Regions from separate parts of the Erwinia sp. L03-1 genome, predicted to be linked through region 1. Evidence: predicted binding sites of a transcription regulator. Region 1 holds the regulator's gene; each other region holds the start of a gene.
What was found. The regulator LexA, encoded in region 1, represses DNA repair genes until DNA is damaged. The targets are predictions, from matches to a motif close to TNCTGTATGTACATACAGNA.
Positions count from the first base shown of each region.

Region 2: the regulator LexA is predicted to act here: its motif matches at 2,176-2,195, upstream of uvrB (excinuclease ABC subunit UvrB).
Region 3: the regulator LexA is predicted to act here: its motif matches at 2,902-2,921, upstream of dinB (DNA polymerase IV).

Region 1 is NZ_CM178762.1:4,315,227-4,320,601, reverse strand. It holds gene plsB (glycerol-3-phosphate 1-O-acyltransferase PlsB) at 1-2,287, opposite strand, end outside; gene AC4PCC_RS19815 (diacylglycerol kinase) at 2,416-2,784, shown strand; gene lexA (transcriptional repressor LexA) at 2,892-3,500, shown strand; partial or broken gene AC4PCC_RS19805 (MATE family efflux transporter) at 3,638-4,490, shown strand; gene AC4PCC_RS19800 (CsbD family protein) at 4,737-4,946, shown strand; gene zur (zinc uptake transcriptional repressor Zur) at 5,218-5,375, opposite strand, start outside.
Region 2 is NZ_CM178762.1:3,072,782-3,078,156, forward strand. It holds gene uvrB (excinuclease ABC subunit UvrB) at 70-2,097, opposite strand; gene AC4PCC_RS14145 (hypothetical protein) at 2,391-2,597, opposite strand; gene AC4PCC_RS14150 (ATP-binding cassette domain-containing protein) at 3,026-3,742, shown strand; gene bioD (dethiobiotin synthase) at 3,814-4,488, opposite strand; gene bioC (malonyl-ACP O-methyltransferase BioC) at 4,481-5,239, opposite strand; gene bioF (8-amino-7-oxononanoate synthase) at 5,236-5,375, opposite strand, start outside.
Region 3 is NZ_CM178762.1:3,498,677-3,504,051, forward strand. It holds gene gpt (xanthine phosphoribosyltransferase) at 1-26, opposite strand, end outside; gene pepD (beta-Ala-His dipeptidase) at 289-1,746, shown strand; gene dinB (DNA polymerase IV) at 1,831-2,886, opposite strand; gene dpaA (peptidoglycan meso-diaminopimelic acid protein amidase) at 3,129-3,869, shown strand; gene AC4PCC_RS16305 (class II glutamine amidotransferase) at 3,840-4,607, opposite strand; gene lpcA (D-sedoheptulose 7-phosphate isomerase) at 4,654-5,232, opposite strand.

The DNA of each region.
Region 1 (5,375 bases):
TCAGCACCAGCGTGGAGAAGACCGCCTTATCAAAAAACTCCGGCGCGTTAATGCCGTGCAGCACAGACAGGCGCTGAGCCATGGTCCGGCTCTCTTTCTCCAGCGTACCCCGGTTGATTGACGGGTTGGCGCTGAGGATGGAGAAGGTGATGGCGTAGCGCTGTAGCGTTTCGCGAACGCCCGCCGCCAGCAGCTGCAGGGTGCGGAAACGAGCCGGGCTGAGGCGCAGACTCTCTTCATCAGCGGTGAGCAGGCCCTGGCGGGCCATTTCGCTGACCAGTCCATTAAGCACCGTCGGCAGATCTTCCCTGTTCCAGTGCAGGAACAGCTCGCTTTTAAGCATCGGATAGATGACGCTTATCTGGCGCAGCAGTTCGGCTCGGGTAAGCTCGCGATGCTGCATGACCAGGACGGCGATAAGCGACGGCATGACCAGCATATGGTGAATATTGTTGCGGTAATAGGTCATCAGCACCGCCTGCTCGCGCGGCAGGATGATGATCTCGCCAATATTATCCTGCTCGATTTCAAACTTGTTCATGCCCAGCGCATGATCAAGCAGCGCCTCCGGGGTCATATCCGGCACCGTGGCATCGGGTGAGTAGGGCACGTTGCGCAGTAGCTGTACGTAGCACTCGAGCTGTGCAATCAGCTGTTCGCGCGTCATCGAGCGCTGGCGCGAGGCCAGCAGGGCGGTGACGCAGAGGTTCATGGCGTTAGCCGCCCCGGCGTTGTTTATACGCATCATCACCTGCGAGGCGATGTCGTTAACTGCGGAGGTGAGCCAGGCGGGACGCTGCGCTTCGATAGGATCGATGGCGTCGCGCCATTCCGGGACGCGCTGATTCAGATAAGTGACCAGCGGCAGCGGCTCGCCAAAGTTGACGTAGCCCTGACCCAGGTTGCGCAGCTTGCGTAACCCGCGCACCATCTGTAAAAAGCCCTCTTTCTCTTTGGTCGCGCCACGCAGTTCCTTCGCATAGGTGCCCACCTCCATAACGTGTTCATAGCCGATATAGATCGGCACCAGCGTGATTGGACGGTTGCCGCCGCGCAGCATGGCCTGAATGGTCATCGACAGCGTGCCGGTTTTCGGATCAAGCAGGCGACCGGTGCGCGAACGTCCGCCCTCAACAAAATACTCGACCGAGTAGCCGCGGGTGAACAGCTCGCCCAGATACTCGCGGAATACCGTGGAGTAGAGTTTGTTGCCTTTAAAGGTACGGCGGATAAAGAACGCGCCAAGGCGGCGGAATATCGGCCCGGCAGGCCAGAAGTTCAGATTGATCCCGGCAGCAATGTGCGGCGGCACCAGCCCCTGATGATAGAGCACGTAGGAGAGCAGCAGATAATCCATATGGCTGCGATGGCAGGGAACATAGACTATCTCGTGTCCATCCTGCGCCAGCTGGCGTACGCGCTCGCCGCCGTTAACGTTAATACCCTGATAAAGCTTGCTCCACGTCCAGCCCATAATGCGGTCGGTCAGGCGTATGGCTTCATAAGAGAAGTCGGCGGCAATCTCCTCCATCAGCTCAACGGCATTCTGCTGAGCCTTTTCAAAGGGGATTTTTTTGCTGCGCGCTTCGTCCTCTACTGCTTTAGCAATCGCCCTGGACTGCAGGAGCCTGTTGAACAGGTCCTGGCGAACGGGCAGGCGCGGTCCAACGGCGGCCAGGCGCTGGCGGGCAAAATGCATGCGCGCCACGCGAGCCAGCTTCTGAGCAATGGTTTTATCGGTGCCGTGCTCCGTTGCCATGCGCCGCAGGGAGAGCATCGGCGAAAAGCGCACGAAGCTGTCACGGCCCAGCCACAGTACGGCGAAGAACTTTTGAATGCCGTTAAGCACGCGAAGATGGGGCTGACTCTCGCCCTGAACCTCACGGCCAGGGGCGCGGCCAAACATCACCGATACCGGGACCATCTGCACGTCCAGCAGCGGGTTGCTGCGGTGCAGATCCAGATATTCGTGAAACAGCTTTACCGATTCAATATTCGGCACAAAATAGGGGAATACGCGCGGACCGTCATGAATAAAGACATGGCGGGGCAGCACTGTCCCATCGATTTCCAGCGGATCTAAGGGATCGGGGAGATCCTGTTTGCGACACTGTTCACGTAGCGCGAGCAGATCGGCCTTTGAATCGTAAGGCAGCACATACATAATAGGGCGCGACGTATCAAGCCCCAGTTCAGCGACCGGCTCGGCGGGGATCGCCTTACTCTTTAGCAAGAATTTAACCGGTAAATTCAATAGGTTATAATATAAATTACGCCAACCTGACATAGACAACATGAAGCCTCTTGTTAGCAAAGCGCGGCAAGCATACCAGAAAGCGCCAGTGAGATCTGTGGTGTTGCAAAATGTGCGCCACCCAGACATTGACGTTAAACAGTTCAAAGGGTTCCCTCATTATGACAAATAACGTCACCGGATTGACCAGAATTATCAAGGCCGCAGGTTATTCGTGGCAGGGACTGCGTGCGGCATGGCAAAACGAGGCGGCTTTTCGTCAGGAAGCCATTGTGGCGCTTGTCGCCATCGTGCTGGCCTGCTGGCTGGACGTGACGCCGATAACCCGGGTGCTGCTGATCGGTTCGGTGGTGCTGGTGGTCGTGGTTGAACTGCTTAACAGCGCCATAGAAGCGATAGTGGACCGCATCGGCAGTGAGCGGCACCCGCTGGCAGGCCGCGCAAAGGATATGGGTTCAGCGGCAGTGCTGCTGACTATTCTCATGGCGATGACCACCTGGCTGATGTTGTTAGTGCCACATATGCGATAGACGTTCCAGAATCAGACAAACTGCTGTTTTTTGTCCATCTTTAGGTTTTCATTGCGCAAATACCTGTATATACTCACAGTCGACTGTATAAACAACCAGGGGGCGGGATGAAAGCACTAACGGTAAGACAGCAACAGGTTTATGACCTGATACGCGCCCATATTAACCAGACCGGCATGCCGCCAACGCGGGCAGAAATTGCCGCACAGCTTGGCTTCCGCTCCCCAAATGCGGCGGAAGAACATCTCAAGGCACTGGCACGTAAAGGCGTAATTGAGATTGTGTCCGGTGCCTCGCGCGGCATTCGACTGATGATGGAAGACGAAGAAGGCCTGCCGCTGATTGGCCGCGTCGCCGCCGGTGAGCCGCTGCTGGCCCAGGAACATATCGAAGGCCACTACAAGGTTGACCCAGGTTTGTTTAAACCCAGCGCCGACTTCCTGCTGCGCGTGAGTGGCATGTCGATGAAAGATATTGGCATTATGGATGGCGATCTTCTGGCGGTGCACAAAACCCAGGAAGTGCGTAACGGCCAGGTTGTGGTTGCACGTATTGATGATGAAGTTACCGTCAAACGGCTGAAAAAGCAGGGCAACACGGTCCATCTTCTGCCTGAAAACAGCGATTTCGAGCCGATCGTCGTCGATCTTCGCCAGCAGACCCTGTCGATTGAAGGTCTTGCCGTGGGTGTGATCCGTAACGGTAACTGGGTTTGATAACCGTTTTATCCGTTCTAACTGACTGTTAACTGACGCGCCGCTTCGCCAGCGCGTCAGTTTATCGTTGGCTACCACTCAGCAGACGATGTGTATGACAGTGACTTGCGCAGACACCCGTCGCGCAGTGGGTACCGATGCGATTTCTAAACGCTGCTGACAAAAGCCTCTGGCGGCTTGCGCTGCCGATGATCCTCTCAAATATTACCGTGCCGCTGCTGGGGCTGGTCGATACCGCTGTCATTGGCCACCTCGATAAGCCTGTCTATCTTGCGGGCGTTGCGATCGGCACCACCATCACCAGCTTCCTGTTTATGCTGCTGCTTTTTCTGCGCATGAGCACCACCGGACTGACCGCTCAGGCTTTCGGTGCCGGGTGACAAAGCTGCGCTTGCACGCGCGCTTATGCAGCCTCTCTGCATTGCGCTGGCGGGCGGACTGGCTTTTATCGCCCTGCAATCCCCTCTTACGCATCTGGCGCTGACGCTGGTCGGCGGCGATCCTGACGTGCAGTACCAGGCATCACTGTTTATGCATATCCGCTGGCTCAGCGCGCCTGCCACGCTGGCGAATCTTGTGCTGCTGATATGGCACGCGGCATGCCGTCAGGCGGGATGGGTCGCGCTGTTTTTCTCACTGCTCTATGCCTTTGCCGGGCCTTATATTGTCGCACTGCTTACCTCGATCCCTGCTTTACAGCAGCAGGCGGATCGCTACCTGATTTGGCAGGTCCTTCTGCCGGTATGCGGCGTCTGGTGTTACCTGCTGGATGGCATGTTTATCGGTGCAACCCGCGCCGCAGAGATGCGTAACAGCATGGCACTGGCGGCGCTGGGTTATGGCCTGACCCTGATTACCGTTCCGGTGCTGGGGAATCACGGTCTGTGGCTGGCGGTCACGGTTTTTCTGCTGTTAAGAGGGCTAACGCAGGGCGCGATATGGCGGCGGCACCAGCGCAACGGAACGTGGTTTTTGCCTTCGGGTCAGTGAAATGTATCTTGCATCGCCTGGTTAATCATTGATAAAAAACAGTTTTTTATCCACCCGGGCAGGAATAGTCTTAATCTGCCGCTTATTATCGTGTCGTTCCGTGCAATCCCCTCATCTTCTACTACAATTATCGTTAGGTTAAGCAGTTCAGCAGCGTTTTATATTGCTGCCAGGCGTTATGCTTAGACGATTGTACTAAATCTCTTACACCTAAAGCTCTTTACACTCAAAGTCAGGAGACACAAGATGAATAAAGATGAAGCCGGCGGTAACTGGAAACAGTTGAAGGGTAAAGTGAAAGAAAAATGGGGCAAGCTGACCGATGACGACATGACGGTCGTAGAAGGTAAACGCGATCAGCTGGTCGGTAAAATTCAGGAGCGCTATGGCTACGCAAAAGACCAGGCTGAGAAAGAAGTCAGCGACTGGGAAAGCCACAATAATCACCGCTTCTGATAAGTAAGTTCTTTTCTCTGACAGCATTAAAGCGTTTCAGGAAGATACTCCTACCCAGGCACATGGACCGTGCCGCTTAAACTCCGCATCCCCTTTTCAACCTTTACCCACACCACACCTGAGCGGCAATCATCCAAACCCTGTCCCAGGCAGTTATCATACGATCCAGGCTGAGTGGTTATCCTGTACACACCAACCTGAGCAACGATCTGCGATCTTTACCTCTTTATTGTCCTGAATGTATCTCCTGGGGGCGTTTCTCGCATTCCGGTTAGCGTCCGCGCTTTTTACCGGCATTTTGGGTGTGATCGTGGTGGCAATTGTCCTGATGGGTACAGGCCTCAACCTCGCTACAGTCCCGACATAATCCATGCGTTTCGATGATGCTATGGGACAGGGTAAAGCCTGAGTTAAGGGCCAGCGTATTCA
Region 2 (5,375 bases), 1.2 Mb from region 1:
TTCATTCGATTGTTTAAGCGAAAAGCGGGAGCATACTTATCAGCCAATGGTTTAAGCGAAAACGCGCGGCTAGGAAGCCGCAATAAAGAGCTCGCGCGCCTCGTGTAGCCGATCGCGTACGCGCGCGGCCTCCTCGAACTCCAGGTTCTGCGCATGCTGCTGCATCTCCGACTCCAGCTCGTGGATCTTCTTTTGCAGCGCCTGCGGCGTCATTGCCAGGTAAGGGCTGTCGTCCTCAACAACAGGATGGGAGGTTTTGCCGCCGCGCCCCCGGGTTTTGGTCTTGTTAATGCCCTGCCCCAGCTCAAGAATATCGGCGATTTTCTTGTTGAGACCCTGGGGTACGATGCCCTGCTCCTTATTGTGCAGCTCCTGCTTTTCCCGACGACGCTCGGTTTCACCAATCGCCCGCGCCATGGAGGGCGTAATTTTATCGCCATACAGAATTGCCTTACCGTTAAGGTTTCGCGCGGCACGGCCGATGGTCTGGATCAGCGAACGCTCGGAGCGCAGGAAGCCCTCTTTGTCGGCATCCAGTATCGCCACCAGCGACACCTCCGGCATATCCAGTCCTTCCCTCAGCAGGTTGATCCCCACCAGCACGTCAAACTTGCCCAGCCGCAGATCGCGGATAATTTCCACGCGCTCCACGGTATCAATGTCCGAGTGCAGATAGCGAACGCGCTCGCCGTGCTCTTCGAGATACTCGGTAAGGTCTTCCGCCATCCTTTTGGTCAGTACCGTCACCAGCACGCGCTCATTGATCACAGCGCGCTTGCGGATTTCAGACAGCAGGTCGTCAACCTGGGTACCGACCGGGCGCACCTCAATCAGGGGGTCGAGCAGCCCGGTAGGACGCACCACCTGGTCGATCACCTCACCGCCCGATTTCTCCAGCTCGTAATTGCCCGGCGTGGCAGAGACGTAGATGGTCTGCGGTGCCAGCGCCTCAAACTCTTCGAATTTCATTGGGCGGTTATCCAGCGCGGACGGCAGCCGGAAACCATACTCCACCAGCGTCTCTTTACGCGCCCGGTCACCGCGATACATCCCCCCGATCTGCGGAATGGTGACGTGTGATTCGTCAATAACCAGCAGCCCGTCGGCAGGCAGGTAGTCAAACAGGGTCGGGGGCGCTTCGCCCGGACCGCGCCCGGAGAGATAGCGCGAGTAGTTTTCGATCCCCGAGCAGTAGCCCAGCTCGTTCATCATTTCAAGGTCGAACTGGGTACGCTGGGTGATGCGCTGCTCTTCCAGCAGCTTGTTGTTTTCCAGCAGAACGCGTTTGCGGTCAACCAGCTCCACTTTGATCTCTTCCATCGCCTGCAAAATGCGCTCGCGCGGCGTTACATAGTGCGTTTTGGGATAGATGGTATAGCGAGGGATCACCGATTCGATCTGCCCGGTCAGCGGGTCAAATATTGACAGCCGTTCCACCTCTTCGTCAAACAGCTCTACGCGCAGGGCATAGTCATCGGACTCCGCCGGGAAGATATCGATCACCTCGCCGCGTACCCTGAACGTCCCGCGCTGGAAAGCCTGATCGTTGCGGGTATATTGCAGCTCGGAGAGCCGACGCAGGATCGAGCGCTGGTCGATCACCATACCCCGCGTCAGATGCAGCATCATTTTGAGATAGAGGTCGGGATCGCCCAGACCGTAAATGGCCGACACCGACGCCACCACAATCACGTCGCGACGTTCCAGCAGCGCTTTGGTCGCTGACAGGCGCATCTGCTCGATGTGCTCATTCACCGAGGCGTCTTTCTCAATAAAGGTATCGGAGCTGGGCACATAGGCCTCAGGCTGATAATAGTCGTAGTAGGAGACGAAATACTCCACCGCGTTATCGGGGAAAAACTCTTTCATCTCGCCGTAAAGCTGCGCAGCGAGGGTTTTGTTAGGTGCCAGCACCATAGTCGGGCGGTTCAGATCGGCAATGACATTGGCCACGGTGAAGGTTTTGCCCGATCCGGTCACCCCCAGCAGGGTTTGATGAGCCAGCCCATCCTCCAGCCCCTCTTCAAGACGGCGAATAGCCTCAGGCTGGTCACCTGCTGGCTGGAAATCGGAGTTGAGTTTAAAGACTTTGCTCATTGGATTGCTACCTGATGATAAATGCTCGCGGACAGGAGATTAATTTTACTCTGCCGTGGCGATTTTGCCAGCAAAAAAGACTGGATATATCCACAGTTATTTTGCATGATGAAGTGAACCTGTTGTTAAGTCCTTATAGATAACCGGTTAAATACTTAATCAAACAGGGAATAGTGAGGTTATCCCCAGAAGGGTCTGCCACTTTAACATTTGTCAAGCGTGGCTGACAAAATGCGGGAAGCGCGCGACCGGTTTTTTTATCCTGCTTGATTTTCATCAAGTCGTTGATAGTGTTATGCATTCACCGTAAGATGAGTTTCACAGCAACTCGTGCCCAGGCCGCGCTGGCTCTCGCCTGGCGTGAGTTTTAAGCCGCTCATGCACATGGTTATCCACAGGAATGGTGGATAACTGATTTGAGCGCCCGAACCGTCTGCTGTGTATAAAGCTGCGCTGCCGGTAAAAAAGGATGCTAAAAATTTTTTTTTGCTTTTTTTCACTGTCAATCTTCAGCATTGGCATGATGAGAAAGCATAGTTTTGGTGCCGCCGCCAGCCCTGGTTACCCCTTATTTACTTATATCCTTTCCCCTCTCACTGCTTCTCAGACAGGCAACTGCACCATCACCAGCCTGCACGGGGCACCGCCGCAGTGCAGCACCAAATCACTACCGGTAATTATTAAATAAACATTACCAATAACCGCAGCAAAATGCCTGTCGGTATCATGATTGCGTGCAGCACTTAACAACCTGGCCTGTCAATTGCAAGACACTACGGGAAGCAGGTCAGCACCCGGCGCGCTCCTTACACCAGAACGAAGCTCAGAGCCGCAGGTTTCTTATACAAGGCATTGAAGACTGTTTGACAGACGACGGAGAGCGGATGCAATCAGGTGCGATCGATAACTGTCTGAAGGAGAGTGTCAGATGCTCAGCTTACGTTCAATTAATCAGTTTTACGGACAAAACCATATTTTGTGGGATGTCGATCTCGAATTACCGCCTGGCACCTGCACCGGCGTGCTGGGCCGCCCCGGCATGGGCAAAACCACCCTGGTTAACTGTATTATGGGTAATCTGCCCATCAACAGCGGCTCGATTATCTGGCAGGAGGGGAGCCTGCCGCCGCAGGATCTGCTGCTGCAGCCCGTAGAACAGCGGGCCGCGCTGGGGATAGGCTATGTTCCGCAGCGGCGTCAGCTCTTTTCACAGCTAAGCGTGGAGGCCAATCTGCAAATCGCGCTGCTTGCCGGTGCGGGTCCCGACAGGCATCGGGCCATCCCTCCGGTGGTGTACGATCTCTTTCCGGCGCTCTGGTCCCTGCGCCACCAGCGCAGCGGCGATCTGCGCGCCGATCAGCAGCAACAGCTGGCCCTGGCGAGGGCGCTGGTGCTGGAGCCCAGGCTGCTGATTTTGGATGAACCGATGGAGGGAATGTCCTCCTGGCTGGAGGAGGAGATGGGCAATCTTATCCACCGCCTTAACCATGACTTCGGCCTGACCATCCTGCTGCTTGAACAGCGCATCTCGTTTATCCGCCGGGTGGCCGACTACTTTCTCCTGCTGCACCAGGGGCGCAACGTGGCGCACGGCACCGTTGCTCAGCTTGATGAGAATATGGTTAATACCTGGCTGGCGGTCTGAGCGCCCGGTAGCGGCGCGTCATACCGCTCCAGCATGCTGCCAGCCCCGGTTGCGCTGGCTGGCGCCGCGATTCACACCGGCAGCCTGACGTATTGCCCCAGCTGCTCAAAGTCCCCGGCCTCGGTCAGGTAGGGAATTTCGCCCAGCATCGGCGCCGGGAGCCGCTGCGCCAGCGTGGCCAGATACTCCTGATGCCGCTTGCCCGGCGGCTGAACAGCGTTTGCTATCCACCCTGCCAGCCGCAGACCGCTGGCCAGAATCGCCTGCGCGGTCAGCAGCGCATGGTTAATACAGCCCAGCTTGATCCCCACTACTAGCACAACCGGCAGCTGTTCAGCCCGCACCCAGTCGGCGAAGGTTGCGCTGTCGGTGAGCGGGGTGAACCAGCCGCCAGCCCCCTCGGTCAGCACCCAGTTCGCCTGCTGCGTCAGGGCCTTCAGCCCGGCAGAAAGCTGCTGAAAATCGATAGGCCTGCCCTCCTCCGCGCTGAGGATATGCGGAGCGGTAGGCTCCACAAACGCCATCGGATTAATGCTGTCGTAAGGGAGATCCACGGCGGACGCCTTTTGCAGGACTAACGCATCCTCATTGCGCAGCCCCTGTGGCGTGATCTCACTGCCGGAAGCGACGGGCTTGTATCCCACGCAGCGAAAACCCGCCTGCCTGGCCGCCTGTAGCAGGGCGGTGCTGGCGACGGTTTTCCCCACTTCGGTGTCCGTTCCGGTTATAAACCAACGTTCAGTCACGGTTAATTACTCCATAAATCAGATGGTAGCTCAGCAGGCAGCCGCGCGCGTCGCGGGGCCAGACCTGCTCAAGCTGTTGAAGATGACGGCGGGTCAGCAGTGCGCCATGCCGCCCCTGATGCAGGTGCGTTGCCCCAATCCCCTTCAGCGAGCGCAGCGCACTCAGCACGTCGGGGAAGGCCAGCGTCAGCGTCTGGCGGTGTAACGTTAGCGCTGTCCCCTCTCCCGCTTCGGCAATCTGCCCGGTGGATAAAAACCGGTTAACCGGCGCGGGAAGGTTGAGATGCTGCCAGGCGAGCTGAACTTCGCCGAGCGAACCCGCTTCCAGGGTGGAAAACAGAACCTGTCCTCCCGGGCGGGTCACCCGGCACAGTTCAGCCAGGGCCTGGCGCAAATCACTGCACCACTGCACCGCAAGGTTGCTCCAGCAGAGATCAAATTCTGCTGCGTGAAAGGGCAGCGCTTCAATATCGCCCTGGCGGTAGTCATTGGCGGTCTTTTCGGCTCGCGCCCGCTCCAGCATCTGGGCGGAAAGGTCGAACGCGGTAACGTGGTTTCCCGCCTCGCGCCAGCGCTGGCTAAACCAGCCGGTGCCGCAACCGGCATCCAGCACGTTCAAATCCCGCTGGCGGGTGGCAAAACCGGCCAGCGCCTCGCCGCTCAGACGCTGAAGTTCGGCATGCTGGTTGTAACCCTCTGCGGCGCGACCAAAGGCCTGGGCGATGGCCTGTTTATCGACAGCGTGCGTCATGCTCCTCCTCCGCACGCCGGGTGAGGCGCGGCGTCAGTCGGTAACCCGTCCGCCGGACAAGTCGCCTGATGCAGCAGGTCCAGCAGTTGTTCAATATCCTCCGCCTGATGCGCCGCGCTGAGCGTAATACGCAGCC
Region 3 (5,375 bases), 820 kb from region 1:
CAGGTGACGATGTATTTTTCGCTCATAAAGGTGTCCCGACCAATGGTGTTGGCTTAAAAATGTACTATGGGTGAGGTTGCGCGGAATTATAGAGATCTGAGGCGCTAAAAACCAGCACCGATCGGCCTCCAGCCCGCTTTTTTGCTGTTGCGAAGTAAGCATCCCCATTGAAACGATGATATTCTTTGCCAACAGCGTCAGATCCGCTGACGCGAGCTGTTTAACCGCTAATCTTGCTCGCCATCCACGGCTCATGCTGAACGATGGTGCTGGCACAGGAGAGTTATCGTGTCTGAATTATCTCAACTGTCACCACAGCCGCTGTGGGATATCTTTGCCAAAGTCTGCTCTATTCCGCACCCCTCTTATCATGAAGAAGCGCTGGCGCAGTACATTCTGGGCTGGGCGAAAGAACAGGGCTTCTGGGCCGAACGCGATGAAGTGGGCAATATTTTGATCCGCAAACCTGCCACCGCCGGGCTGGAAAATCTGAAGCCGGTGGCGCTGCAGGCGCACCTGGATATGGTGCCGCAGAAAAACAACGACACGGTTCACGACTTCACGAAAGATCCCATCCAGCCTTGGATCGACGGCGAATGGGTTAAGGCGCGCGGCACCACGCTGGGCGCGGATAACGGTATTGGTCTGTCCTCTGCGCTGGCGGTGCTGGCGGATAAAAACGTTGAGCACGGCCCGCTGGAAGTGCTGCTGACCATGACCGAAGAGACCGGCATGGCGGGTGCGTTTGGCCTTCAGCCCAACTGGCTGCAGGCAGACATCCTGATTAACACCGATTCGGAAGAAGAGGGTGAAATCTATATGGGCTGCGCGGGCGGCATTGATTTTACGGCGACGCTGCCGATCGACCGTGAAGCGGTACCCGAAGGCTTCGCGCATATTCAGCTCCAACTTAAGGGCCTGAAGGGCGGCCACTCCGGCTGTGATATTCACGTCGGCCTGGGTAACGCTAACAAGCTGCTGGCCCGCTTTCTGTTCACCCAGGCTAAGGCACTGGATCTGCGCCTGGTCGACTTTACCGGCGGTACGCTGCGTAACGCTATCCCGCGTGAGGCCACGGCGACGCTCGCCGTCCCGGCAGACAGGCTGGACGTGCTGAAAAGCCAGGCGCTGCACTATCTGGAGACGCTAAAAAGCGAGCTGGCGCTGAAAGAGAAGAACATTAATCTGGTGGTGGAGAACGTGGCGGCCAGTGGCCCGGCGCTGACCGCAGCCAGCCGCGACGCCTTTATCGCGCTGCTGAACAGTACGCCAAACGGCGTTATTCGCAACTCTGACGTAGTGAAAGGCGTGGTCGAAACCTCGCTGAACGTCGGCGTGGTGGCGATCCGCGAAAACGAAGCGGTGATCAACAGCCTGATCCGTTCGCTGATCGACAGCGGTAAAGAGTACGTGGTGGAAACCCTGACCGCGCTGGCCGAACTGGCCGGTGCCACGGTGCGGGCGAAAGGCAGCTATCCTGGCTGGCAGCCGGACGCCACCTCGCCGGTGATGGCGCTGGTGGGGGAGACCTACAAAAAGCTGTTTGGCAGAACGCCAAACATCCAGGTGATCCACGCGGGTCTGGAGTGCGGTCTGTTTAAAAAGCCCTATCCGGACATGGATATGGTTTCCATCGGGCCAACCATTACCGGGCCACATTCGCCGGATGAGCAGGTCCATATTGCCAGCGTGGGCCTCTACTGGCAGCTGCTGACGGCGCTGCTTAAGGCAATCCCGGCGAAGTAAGCCTGAGCGGCAGGCGGACCCTGTTCCGCCTGCTGCTTCCCTGCGGGCCGTGCGCCTGCCCCTGTTGCTGCCCGCTCTTACCCGCTATAAACCCAACAGCAGCTGACGTTCAATCTGGGGATTGAGCAGCGTCACGTGCAGTCCGACCAGCCTGACGCCGCGCCCACTCCGCCGCTCCTCCCAGGCCTTCTTCGCCACCGCAATCATGTCGTCTTTATTCAGCTCGGGCCAGACGTGCTCCTGCGTGGTCTGCTGGAAATCATTAAACTTAAGCTTGACGCCCTGGCGGGCAATCAGCCGGTCTGGCTTGATCTTGATCAGGCGGCGCTCCAGCTCCTCATAGAGGAAGTCGATAATTTTCAGGCACTCTTCCCAGCTGTGGATATCCTCCGACAGGGTACGCTCAACGCCGAGGGATTTGCGCAGGCGATCGGTCACCACCTCCCGCTCATCAATGCCGTTACAGCGCTCCCACAGCACCCGGCCAAACTTGCCAAAGCGCCGGAGCAGCGCGGCAAGATCGGTTTTCTGCACGTCGCCGCAGGTCATCAGCCCCATTTCCTCCAGCTTTTTGGCCGTCACCTTGCCGACGCCGGGGATCTTCGCCAGCGGCAGCGTCAGCAGAAACTGCGACATTTCATCAGGGGTTATCACGAACTGCCCGTCGGGTTTATTCAGATCGGAGGCAATTTTGGCGACAAATTTCACCGGCGCTACGCCTGCCGAGGCGGTCAGATTCAGCTCCCGACTGATGGTCTGGCGAATTTCGCGCGCCATCAGCGTGGCCGACCCGTGGCAGTGCAGGCTGTCGGTGACGTCAAGATAGGCTTCATCCAGAGAGAGCGGCTCAATCAGGGAGGTATAGCGCGAGAATATTTCACGAATATGGGCGCTGGCTTCTTTGTAGGCCTCGAAACGGCCAGGCACCACCTTAAGATGCGGACAGAGCTTAAGCGCCATCGCGGTGGACATGGCGCTGTGTACGCCAAACTTGCGCGCCGGGTAGTTAGCGGTGCTGATCACCCCCCGCTTAAGATGGCTGCCGCCGATGGCTATCGGGATATTGCGCAGGCTGGGATCGTCGCGCATCTCTACTGCGGCATAAAAGCAGTCCATATCGACGTGAATGATCTTCCGCATATCCCCCTCCAACTGTACTGGATAAGTATACAGCGAAATAAGCGAATGACAATATTACCCGTTTAGCCAAAGCACAGCGGCAAAGGGCTGAGCCACATTTTTATTCAGTATTTTATACTCAGCTCTCTTGATAAAAAAATAGACAATGCTAATGTGACGCAGCAATAGCGGCTATCAACTGATATTGCCTGTAAACGCGTCCCGGACGCCGCATCCACCCCTCCTTTTTCAAGGGAACCAGAATGGGCAAAATCGCACTCCTTTTTGCGATGTTTTTTCTGCCAGCCGTTGTTTTCGCCAGCGTACCCACCACCCCGGTACTGCCGCTGGCACCGGTAAGCAAAGAATTAAAGAAACATCTAATTGGCACGCCTGTGTATATTCAGATATTCAAAGAAGAACGCACGCTTGAGCTTTATGGCAAAATTGGCAACGATTATCGTTTAATAGACAGCTATCGAATTTGTAATTTCTCTGGTGGCCTGGGGCCTAAGCGCCGTCAGGGAGATTTTAAAAGTCCGGAAGGGTTTTACAGCGTCGGGCTTTCCCAGTTAAAACCCGACAGCCGCTTTTATCGGGCGATTAACGTCGGCTTCCCTAACGCCTACGATCGTCAGCAGGGATATGAAGGGAAATATCTGATGATCCACGGCAGCTGCGTGTCTATCGGCTGTTATGCGATGACCGATACCAATATTCAGGATATCTATCGCTTTGTGGAAGCCGCGCTGCGTAACGGTCAGCCACGTATCGAATTAAGCATCTATCCGTTCCGCATGACCGAAAGCAATATGCAGCGTCACCGTAACTCGGTGTACTACAGCTTCTGGCAGCAGCTGCAACCGGGCTACGCCCAGTTTGTGCAGACCCACCTGCCGCCTTCGGTCAGCGTCAGCGACGGTCACTACGTGCTGAATAGCCCGGGGTCACTGCTTAGCGCCCCGGCTACCGGTTCATCGCTGGCGCTCACCCAGACAAAATAGCGCCCAGTCGCCTGGCGCAATTTTGTGCCAGGTTTCATTGCCCGTCAGGGGCTGGGTAGCGATCACCGTGACCACGTCATTCGGCGTGGTCTGCTTCTGAAAATCAATCTCAACGTCCTGATCCAGCAGCGTAGCCTTGCCAAACGGTGCCCGACGGGTTATCCAGAACAGATTCGTCGAGCAAAAAGCCATCAGATAGCGGCCATCCGACAGCAGCATATTGAATACACCCTTTTTCCGCAGCTCCGTCGCCAGTTCGGCAATATAGCGAAATACCGCAGGCCAGTTGCCCGGCGTACGCGGATAGCGCGTGGTCAGCTTGTGCAGCAGCCAGCAAAATGCCTGTTCGCTGTCGGTTTCGCCGACCGCCCGAAAGGGACCGGTATCCAGCGTTCGGTAGCCTTTCAGCTGCCCATTATGCGCATAGGTCCAGTTGCGGCCCCACAGCTCGCGGGTAAAGGGATGCGTATTTTCCAGCGCCACCTCGCCCCGGTTCGCCTGGCGAATGTGCGCTACCACGGAATGCGATTTAATCGGATACTCCTGCACCAGCCGTGCGACAGGCGAATTAAAGCTGGGTTGGGGATCCTTGAATGTGCGACAGCCTTTTCCTTCATAAAAGGTAATCCCCCAGCCATCCTTGTGCGGACCGGTTCCCCCACCGCGCTGGACAAGACCGGTAAAGCTGAAACAGATGTCCGTAGGAACGTTGGCGCTCATCCCGAGCAGTTCACACATAGCGACTACCTCGCAGTAAGGCCCTGCTACCAGGGCCGGGAAAGGGTTACTTCGCCATCTCTTTTTCAATCAGCAGGATCAGGATATGAATAACCTTGATGTGGATCTCCTGAATGCGATCGGCATAGCCGAAGTGCGGCACGCGGATCTCTACGTCAGCCAGGCCATCCATCTTGCCGCCATCTTTGCCGGTCAGGATGATCACCTTCATGCCCTGCGCACGCGCGGCGTCAATCGCCTTCAGGACGTTGGCCGAATTACCCGAGGTTGAGATACCAAACAGCACGTCGCCCGTGCGGCCTACCGCCTCAACGTAGCGAGAGAAGACATAGTCGTAGCCGAAGTCATTGCTGACGCAGGAGATATGGCTGACGTCCGAAATGGCAATGGCCGGATAGCCCGGACGGTTTTCCCGGTAGCGTCCGGTCAGCTCTTCAGCAAAGTGCATCGCATCACAGTGCGATCCGCCGTTGCCACAGGAAAGGACTTTGCCCCCCGCTTTAAATGCATCTGCCAGCAGCACGGCCGCGCGCTGAATGGCATGGATATTGGCGTCATCGCTCAGGAAATGGGTGAGCGTTTCGGCGGCTTCATTGAGTTCTGCACGAATGATGTCCTGATACATAGAGAGATCCTTTTAAGTGAGGTCGCCGCCAGTTTATCAACTTGCAGGAGGGGGGAACAGCACCCTTCCTGCCGGTCCAGACGTTTCACGCGTGATACACGCGGAGTGTGAGCCAGGTTGTAATTATTATGTAACCAGATTGC